DNA from 3 places in the Bacillus sp. H1a genome. Region 2 is predicted to be linked to each of the others. Evidence: predicted binding sites of a transcription regulator. Region 2 holds the regulator's gene; each other region holds the start of a gene.

Region 1 (3,280 bases), on a different contig from region 2:
ATGACTAAGTAGAGAGAATGTCAACTGATTTTCAAATTTTTTCTAAAATCCGCTATTACCTATTGTTTACTGAATATATTTTGAGAAACAACACTATTCAGTATCGCTTATTACAAGTACATTGTATGACTAAGTAGCGATAGATGTCAACTCGATTTTTATATTTTTTCTAAAATCAACTATTACCTATTAGATACAGCCGATTTTCTTTTTGAAAAAATTTCGCCACATACTTATCCTACTAAGAAAAGAAAATACCCCAACACAAAAATTCTACCTTTTTGTGTTGGGGCGCTATACTATACAGAAGTTAATGAATATGGCTAACTCTTCTTATTAATAAGACGGATCATTTTTTTGTTACGATAACATCATATCCATATCTTCTGCTGCAGTTGTAATTAGTTTTAAACCAAATGTTTCTTGTAATACCTCAAGCACGCCAGGTGAAATAAATTCAGGGGCCTTTGGACCAATGCGGATATCTTGAATCCCAAGACTAAATAGCCCAAGTAAAATGGCAACCGCTTTTTGTTCAAACCATGATAGAACAATACTCACTGGCAATTCATTCACTTCACATTGAAAAGCATCTGCTAAAGCGGCCGCTATTTTCACTGTCGAAATTGAGTTATTACATTGCCCTAAATCAATGTAACGCGGAATCTCCGTACCAGGTACAACACCATAATTTACATCATTAAAGCGGAATTTCCCACAAGAAGTTGTTAAAATAACCGTTTCTGGCGGAAGTGACGTTGCTAATTCACGATAATATTCTCCTCCTTTTCCCGGGGCATCACAACCTGCAATGACAAAGAAACGCTTTATTTTCCCTTCCTTCACTGCCTCAATAATTTCTGGAGCTAATGATAATACTGTATTATGATGAAACCCTGTCACTAACTGTTCATCCGAATCCATATGTACTTCTGGAAGTTCTAGCGCTTTTTGAATCAATGGTGTAAAATCATCATTTTCAATTTTTCGTACACCTTCTAGACCTGCAATGTCATATGAAAAGAATCGATCAGAGTATGATCCTTTAATTGGCATAACACAGTTCGTCGTAGCTAAAATGGCACCAGTAAATTTTTCAAAAAGACGTCGCTGATCATACCATGCCTTACCAATGTTTCCTTTTAAATGTTTATATTTTTTCAATTGTGGATATCCGTGTGCTGGTAGCATTTCAGAATGCGTATAAATATTAATTTCTTTTCCTTCTGTTTGCTTTAGTAATTCCTCTAATGCAAATAAATTATGACCAGTAACTACAATTGCCTTACCTTCTACATGATTTTGTGTAATTTGAACAGGCTCTGGAACACCAAAGTGATTCGTATGTGCCTCATCTAATAACTCCATCACTCGTAAAGCTGATTTCCCTACTTTCATAGCCATATCAATATGTTCTTGTTCATTAAAGTTAGAATTTGTTAATGTCATATATAACGCTTCTTGCGTTGTAGCATCTACAAATGCATCTGTATACCCTAGCTGAGCAGCATGGGTACGATAAGCTGCAATTCCTTTTAACCCAAACACAATCGTATCTTGTAAACTTGCAATGGTTTCATTCTTTCCGCAAACACCTATTACTTTACATCCACCTGTTGGCGTTTGTTCACATTGATAACAAAACATATCATCCCACCCTCTCCCAATCATTCCTTACAAACTAAGCATAATACCCATTGAGAAAAAGGGATGTGATATCAATCACAATAATATGTAAAAGTTTGTGACAGTTCATATTGTTGACATAATATTTTTATTGACACTTTAAAATTCATACATAAGCATGGACACTTCTATTGATGGTTCCAAACATCTAGATAATTATTTTAAAGAAATGCTAGCGACATTTTGATTCATCAATATATGTAAAGCAACTAAATCTTTTACTTACTAGTTCATTGTACAAAACCAAGATTTCGTAATATATTTGTCAATAAAGAGTTTTGAATCTCTTAAGCAAATAGTTGTAATTCATCAGTTACAGAAATAAACTTAGAAAAACGCCATCCTTTTCTATCATTCAACAGAAGAATGGCGTTTTTTTCATTTTGAGGAACAATCATTTTTTTGTTAAAAACGTTTTAAAGACTTTATGAGAAATCTCTTTATTTACAATACTTTTACACTGTCTTAACATTATTTACATTACTTTATGATATATTGATATAACAACTACTTAAGGAATTTCATGTACATTTTTATCTTTATGATCTCTTATCTAATTGATAAAGAAATCATGTTATATTTTTATAACAGGGGTGAACTTTGATGACTGAAACTTTAAAAACACTTATAATGCTTGATGCTACCTACGTTGTTATAGCAATTATGACGGTACTAGTATTTGTATACTTAGAATTAAAATCTCAGTGACGTATTCAGGCGTAATCGATAGCTTCAGCATTTAAATATAGCTAGAATAAACAGAGAAGGAAATTGTTTTCTTCTCTCTTTTGTATTCCAAAAGTTTCTTAAATCTACAATAAGCTTCATCATTATTTTATTTCTCGTTTCTTATTTCAACAAATCTAGTGTATGTAAAAGCAATCCTTTGTCACCTACATGACCATGACCAGGTACTACTGAAATCATATTTCCATATCGGTTCAACACATTTTCAATTGATCCGGACCACTCATTTACATACGCATCAGCAACATTCCCTAAATCTTTGGCTTCCGTAGATTTCACTAAACAGCCTCCAGCTAAAATTTTATATTGAGGTAACCATACGACAATGTTATCTTCTGTATGTCCTTTACCTGGATAGAACGTTTCTACTTTCATATTTCCATACTTCATACTCGTAATCGTTTGCAAGTCTCCAAGCGGCTCCTCATAACCATTTTTCTTTGCTAGTTCCGCAGTTAATGCTGTACTATGCGCTTTAATACCTCTTTCTTTCAACGTTTTAATTCCGCCAATTCGATCCTCATGTGCATGTGTAATAATGACATCAGTTACTCGCTTCTGAAACTTCTTTTCTACCATCTCTATTAATTCTTTCGTTAACTTATCATCCCAAGAAGAGTCTACAAGTACTAAACCTTTAGAAGTATTAAGAACTAGACCGTTCGAAGGAACTGTAACTCCGTTAAAATAACCCAACTCAGTATGAACCCATACATGTTTGTTTAGCTGAGAAATTGAAATTGTTCCTGTCTCATTTTTTATTACTTTCTGTTCTACCTCTTGTTCTGCTTGTACAGGAGATATTGCAGTAGCAAATTGACTTGCTCCTAGTAAACTAACACATAGC
Region 2 (3,280 bases):
TTGATCCGAAAGCAACGTCTCCGTGTAATAGCTGTAACTTATTCACAATGGATTTTAATAATGTGGATTTTCCAATTCCGTTCGGTCCAACTAATGCAACACTGTCACCGCGAGTTAAGCGCATATTTACATGTTCAATAATCGGTTCCTCGTCATAGCCAATAGTTGCATCTTTTACTTGCAAAACATCATTTCCACTTTGTTTTTCAATATCGAAGTGGAAGGAGGCTGATTTAGAATCACCTAATGGTCTAGTTAATAATTCCATTCTGTCTAATTGTTTACGGCGACTTTGAGCGCGTTTCGTCGTAGATGCACGAGCGATATTTTTTTGAACAAAGTCTTCAAGTTTAGCGATTTCATCTTGTTGTTTTTCATAACGTTTCATCTCTTGCTCATATAATGCTGATTTTAAGTCTAAATATTTACTGTAGTTACCAACAAATCGTCTGCTTTCCTTATTAGAAATTTCGTATACTTGTGTAACGAGTTTATCTAAGAAATAGCGATCATGGGAAACGATTAAAATCGCACCAGGATAACCTTGTAAATATTGTTCAAGCCACGTTAGTGTTTCAATGTCCAAATGGTTTGTAGGCTCGTCTAAAATAAGTAAGTCTGGTTTAGTTAATAATAATTTCCCAAGAGCTAAGCGTGTTTTTTGTCCACCACTTAATGTAGAAATTGTCGTCTGGTGCGTTTCAACTGGGAAGCCAAGACCACTTAAAATTGAGCGGATATCCGCTTCGTACTGATAACCACCTTGATCTTTATAATCTAATTGTAATTGGTCATAATCAGCTAATAATCTCTCATATGTAGCCGCATTTGAAAAGTTTTCTTCTTTTCCCATCTCTTGCTCTAGCCTTCGAAGTTTCGTCTCCATTTGCTGTAGATGTGTAAAGACGGTTAACATTTCATCCCAAATTGTTAAAGATGTTTCTAATCCGGTATTTTGAGCTAAATACCCAATTGAGACATCTTTCGGCTTTATAATTTCACCACCATCATGAGATAACTCTCCGGCAATTATTTTTAATAATGTAGATTTCCCGGCCCCATTTCGGCCGACTAATGCGATACGATCTTTTGTTTGTACTTCCAATTTTATGTTTGCAAGAATTGTTTCTGCACCGTATAATTTCGAAAGTCCATTCACTTGTAATAAAATCAATGTTTTCACCTCAAATAATTTCTTAACTTTGCCATGTTTATATTTCTCAATCATACTAAAAATAGTGTATAGTTTAAAATAAAGAGAGAATACTTCTTCTCTTTATTATACAAGGAAATTCATGAGTGCTAAACTTCTGAATTTGATTCAAGTATATGAATAAAGATAGGAAGAGAGGAGAGGTTATATGGATCAGCAGAAAATTCCACAGGCCACTGCTAAACGATTGCCTCTATACTATCGATTTATCCAAAACTTATCTCTTTCTGGTAAGCAACGTGTTTCATCAGCCGAATTGAGTGAAGCGGTAAAGGTTGATTCCGCAACTATTCGAAGAGATTTCTCATACTTTGGAGCGTTAGGGAAAAAAGGGTATGGATATAACGTGAATTATTTATTATCATTTTTCCGTGAAACACTTGACCAAGATGATATTACACGTGTAGCGCTTATTGGAGTAGGTAATTTAGGGACCGCTTTCTTACATTATAATTTCACGAAAAACAATAATACAAAAATTGAAATGGCGTTTGACGTTAGTGAAGAGAAAGTTGGAACAGAAATCGGAGGAATTCCTGTATATCATTTAGATGAATTAGAGGAGCGTTTATCAACTGATATACAAGTGGCAATATTAACGGTACCCGCTACAGTAGCGCAAGCTGTGGCAGATAGATTGGCAGAAACGAACGTGCATGGTATTTTAAATTTCACGCCAGCACGATTAAATGTGTCAGAGAATATAAGAATTCATCATATTGATTTAGCTGTAGAGTTACAAACGCTTGTTTACTTTTTGAAAAATTATCCACAATAAAACGCAGAGGGGACAACCTCTGCGTTTTATTATTGTTTTTTCTTTGTGAATTTGACTAAGATAAGGCGAAGTGCCAAATTGAAATCAATTGTTGCCATAACTGCAAATAGTATTGTCCACATATTCCAGATTGTATCTGTCACGTTCGTAATGGCGAAGCGTGTGAAGACACACCCAAGAAGGAAGTACAATGCAGCCATGAACAATGGTGAGTTTCTCATATTAAAAATCCTCCGATAAAGCCTTGCATTTTTTCAGCTTCTTTAATCATTTCTTGAATGTGCTCATTACTTACTACAACTTGAGCGACTGCAACCAATGTATTCATTGCAACATGAGCTGCAATAGGAACGATAATTCGTTTCGTTTTTACGTATAAAAAGGCGAATACGAGCCCCATAGAAGTGTATACCAATAAGTGAGTAAAATCAAAATGAATCGCCGCGAATACAAGCGAACTAATGATAGCTGCAATAAAGAAGTTAAACTTCTTATAAAGTGTGCCAAATAAAATTTTCCTAAATACGATTTCTTCTAAAATAGGCCCTATTATAGATATAACAATAAGGAACCAAGGTGTCGTTCTTGCGATGTCCATAAGCCTTGCTGTATTCTCAGATCCAGGTGTAATCCCTAATAAACGCATTTCAATCATACCGGCAATACTTTGTGAGAACAGTGCTAAGAAGAACCCGATAATAATCCATCCAATTGTAGCTGGAGCAGAAGAGCGCATTTTATCTAAATGCCGGTCACGAATATCTGTTTTAAGTAACCAAAGTACGATACATAATGCAATAAAGAAGCTAATGATTGCCCAATGGCCAGTTATGATTTGACCTTTTTCCTCAATGGTAAATTCTCTATTATCATAGAGTCCTGTTTTTAGGAGAAGTGGTAATCCAACAATCCCAGATAACTGCATTAAAATGTATGTAACGATAATCCACCAATATTGTTTCTTCAAATGGCTTAACCATCCTTTCTAACTCTAGTGTATGAGATAAGGTAGGATAACATGTAAATATCCTATCTGTGATATAAACGTTCAATCGTATTATGATTTTTTTGTAAATCTGTATTTAAAAATGAAATAGGAGACAGGAAAAAGTTGTACGTGTAGCGAAAACAACTTAGGGTGTCTTTCATATTGTAACATACGAGAAGTGGAAACAACGATTCATATAGTAAAGGTAGTAGAAGAAACAACAATTATATATAGAAACGTTTATATAGTAATTTGCGAAAAAATTATGATTTTTTTACTTGCAAAAGAAATTGAGATTATT
Region 3 (3,280 bases), on a different contig from region 2:
GTTAATTGCTGATGCAACATCAACGGCACTCGGCACGAAACGTTCAGCCAATATAACGACATACACTTGTAGCCCGGGAACGTTCATAAATGCGAATAGTCCCATGAAAATAATTGTAATAAGCCCAGCTACTTGAAATGGCGCTGTAAATGTTAGTACGAATAATACAATTGCTTGAATGAAAAACATATAAAATAATGCGCGAATTGGATTATGATTTGATAACTTCCCGCCAATCATATTTCCAATCGCAATTGCGATTCCATACACTAACAAAATCATTGTAACGGTACTTACTTTAAACCCTGTCACTTCTTGTAATAGCGGAGATAAATACGTAAATGTTACAAACGTCCCCCCGTATCCTAATGCAGTAATGATGAAAACAAGTAATAGTCTTCCATTCGTGATTAGTTTGAATTGATCACGAAATGATACAGACGTACCTTTTTTTAAATTAGACGGAATTAGCACACTATTTGCGACTAAGGCAACGATTCCAATTAATACAATCACCATAAACGATGCTCTCCAGCCAAATTGTTGACCAATAAATGTTCCAATAGGAACACCTGTAATAGTCGCAACGGTTAAACCTGTAAACATAAAAGCAATTGCGCTAGCACGTTTATTTTCTGGGACGATTGCAGCTGCAATCGTTGAACCAATTGACATAAAAACACCATGTGCAAATGCAGAGACAACCCTTGCGATAAGTAAAACAGTAAAACTCGTTGCTACCGCTGCAATTCCATTACCAATAATGAAAACAATCATAATCCACATTAATAACGTCTTTCTCGACATAGTAGCTGTTAACGCCGTTAACACAGGAGCGCCAAACGCTACTCCTAATGCATATAAAGAAACGGTTAAGCCCGCTGTTGTAACAGAAACATGTAAATCCTCTGAAATAGACGGTAATAAACCAACGCTAATAAACTCGGTTGTACCAATCCCAAACGCACTAATTGCTAGCGCTAATAAAGCTAACATACTTCTTCGATTCGTCTGAACAGCCGAAGAAGATACTGTATATGAATTCAATTGAACTCCTCCTTAATGCAAGAAATCCAATCATAATAGTATGATAAAAAGGCCTTTTTATCTTCTACAAAAATAACTTTATTGCTTATAAATACTATTATGATTGGTTTCATTCTTTTTTTGAAGAACGCACTTTAAAGTACGATAGGTACCAAAAAGTAACATAGGCACTTTTTAGTACCGTACTACTCATTTCCCTCTTACGTATGCTATTATGAAACATATTCAACACGATAAAAAGTACGCACTTTAAAGTGCTATAGGCACTAAAAAGTAACATTTAAGTTTATTTAGCTTCTTTTATTGAAGAACTGAAATCTATGTTCATCAAAGGAGATTTTTATATGAAGAAATATAATATTCCTGTGGAGGCAACTTTAGAGGTTATCGGCGGAAAATGGAAAGTCGTTATCCTTTGCCACTTAACGAAAGGTACAAAGAGAACGAGTGAACTAAAACGTTTAATGCCTGGTATTGCACAAAAGATGTTAACGCAGCAATTACGTGAATTAGAAGAAGATGGCGTTATTCACAGAAAGGTATATAATCAAGTACCACCAAAAGTAGAATATTCCCTCACTGACTACGGGTGGTCTTTAGAATCGATTCTTGATTCTCTTTGTACTTGGGGCGAATGCCATCTTGAAAAAAGCGGCAACACATCCATGTTAATTACAGAGGGTGAACAATAAGAAAAAAGGAAAAAAAGAACAAAAATTTGTTCTTTTTTTCCTTTTTTTCTACATATATATGTACATTTCTAACCTAGACAAAATAATTTATGCGCTTTCATGCCTTGTCAGTACTAGGTTACGGACTCAATATCAAATAATTAGGAATCATTTTTATGTTAACATACGTGTATATAGTATATAATATAGGTTATATATTATATACACTTTCCGATAAGGGAACTTTCCATTATGCGGACAAGCCATGTATCGGACAGTTCATAGATAATAGGTAAGACATTATGGTTTTAGATTTATGATTTCGGCTTATTTGCCCTCATAAATTTAAAGGCATTTTATTATGTTTTGTGAAACTTTGTATAAAGTTTCGCAAACTTTTTCTGTCCTTACCTATGCCAGGGATATTAATTCCAAAAAAATAAGAGTATTGCTATCGTAAAGGAGAATTGGAGATGCCAGAAACTATGACTCAAACAAAGCCAGAACAAGAAACTGTACAAATTTCTGCTAGCCAAGGACAACTTGATGTACTTGATCAGTTGTTAAAACCTGAGGTACAAGAATCATTAACAACACTAGTGGAGCAGCTTCCAAAATTAACTGAGCTTGTTAACATTTTAACTAAGTCTTATGACTTCGCTCAAACTGTTGCTACTGACGAAGTATTAAAAAGCGACACTGTTAGCGCAATCCAAGAGATTGTAGAACCTGTAAAAGATACAGTGAAAAGCATGGCTGCAACTGCTATCGAAGCGAAAGATCGCGCTGATGAAAGCAGCGAAGTTATCGGCCTGTTCGGTCTATTAAAATTATTAAAAGACCCACAAGCACAAAAAATGTTCCGCTTTGTAAACGCATATCTTCAAGTTAGTGCAGAACGTAATAATAAATAATTTAACTTATAACAACAATTAGTAAAGACGGGGGATATCATACTATGTCAAAACAAATTGTCATCTTAGGCGCTGGTTATGGCGGTCTTCTTGCCGCTTTAAACGTACGTAAATATTACAGCAAATCAGAAGCACAAGTTACAGTGATTAACCAATACCCAACACACCAAATCATCACTGAACTACACCGCCTTGCAGCTGGTAACGTTGCTGAGCAAGCAGTTGCAATGCCACTTACAAAGCTTTTCAAAGGCAAAGACATCGATCTTAAAATTGCAACAGTTGAGTCATTCTCAGTTGATAGCAAAGAAATCAAACTAGCTGGTGGCACTACTTTATCTTACGATGCACTTGTAGTTGCTTTAGGAAGTAAAACTGCTTACTTCGGTATTCCAGGACTAGAAGAAAACAGCATGGTATTAAAATCTGCTGCTGATGCAAACAAAATCTACAAACACGTTGAAGACCGTATTCGTGAATACGCTAAAACGAAAAACGAAGCTGATGCTACAATCGTAATCGGTGGTGGCGGATTAACTGGCGTTGAGCTAGTTGGTGAGCTTGCTGACATCATGCCTAAACTTGCAAAAAGCCACGGCGTAAATCCAAAAGAAGTTAAACTTCTTCTTGTTGAAGCAGGTCCAAAAA

The links. The regulator Rex, encoded in region 2, represses fermentation and respiration genes when NADH is low (regulators of the CRP and FNR family bind a similar motif). The targets are predictions, from matches to a motif close to TTGTGAAATATTTCACAA.
Region 1: hcp (hydroxylamine reductase) is a predicted target of Rex. The motif match lies at 1,711-1,728, and genes of this name have one in related genera.
Region 3: U860_RS0108965 (DUF1641 domain-containing protein) is a predicted target of Rex. The motif match lies at 2,095-2,112, and genes of this name have one in related genera.

What each region holds. Positions count from the first base shown of each region.
Region 1 is NZ_AYMH01000054.1:65,573-68,852, reverse strand. Features, by position in the region: gene hcp (hydroxylamine reductase) at 361-1,647, opposite strand; gene bla2 (BcII family subclass B1 metallo-beta-lactamase) at 2,536-3,280, opposite strand, start outside.
Region 2 is NZ_AYMH01000035.1:8,170-11,449, reverse strand. Features, by position in the region: gene U860_RS0116375 (ABC-F family ATP-binding cassette domain-containing protein) at 1-1,174, opposite strand, end outside; gene U860_RS0116370 (redox-sensing transcriptional repressor Rex) at 1,362-1,991, shown strand; gene U860_RS0116365 (YdiK family protein) at 2,021-2,212, opposite strand; gene U860_RS0116360 (type II CAAX endopeptidase family protein) at 2,209-2,958, opposite strand.
Region 3 is NZ_AYMH01000019.1:139,604-142,883, reverse strand. Features, by position in the region: gene U860_RS0108975 (MFS transporter) at 1-996, opposite strand, end outside; gene U860_RS0108970 (helix-turn-helix domain-containing protein) at 1,392-1,739, shown strand; gene U860_RS0108965 (DUF1641 domain-containing protein) at 2,192-2,632, shown strand; gene U860_RS0108960 (NAD(P)/FAD-dependent oxidoreductase) at 2,677-3,280, shown strand, end outside.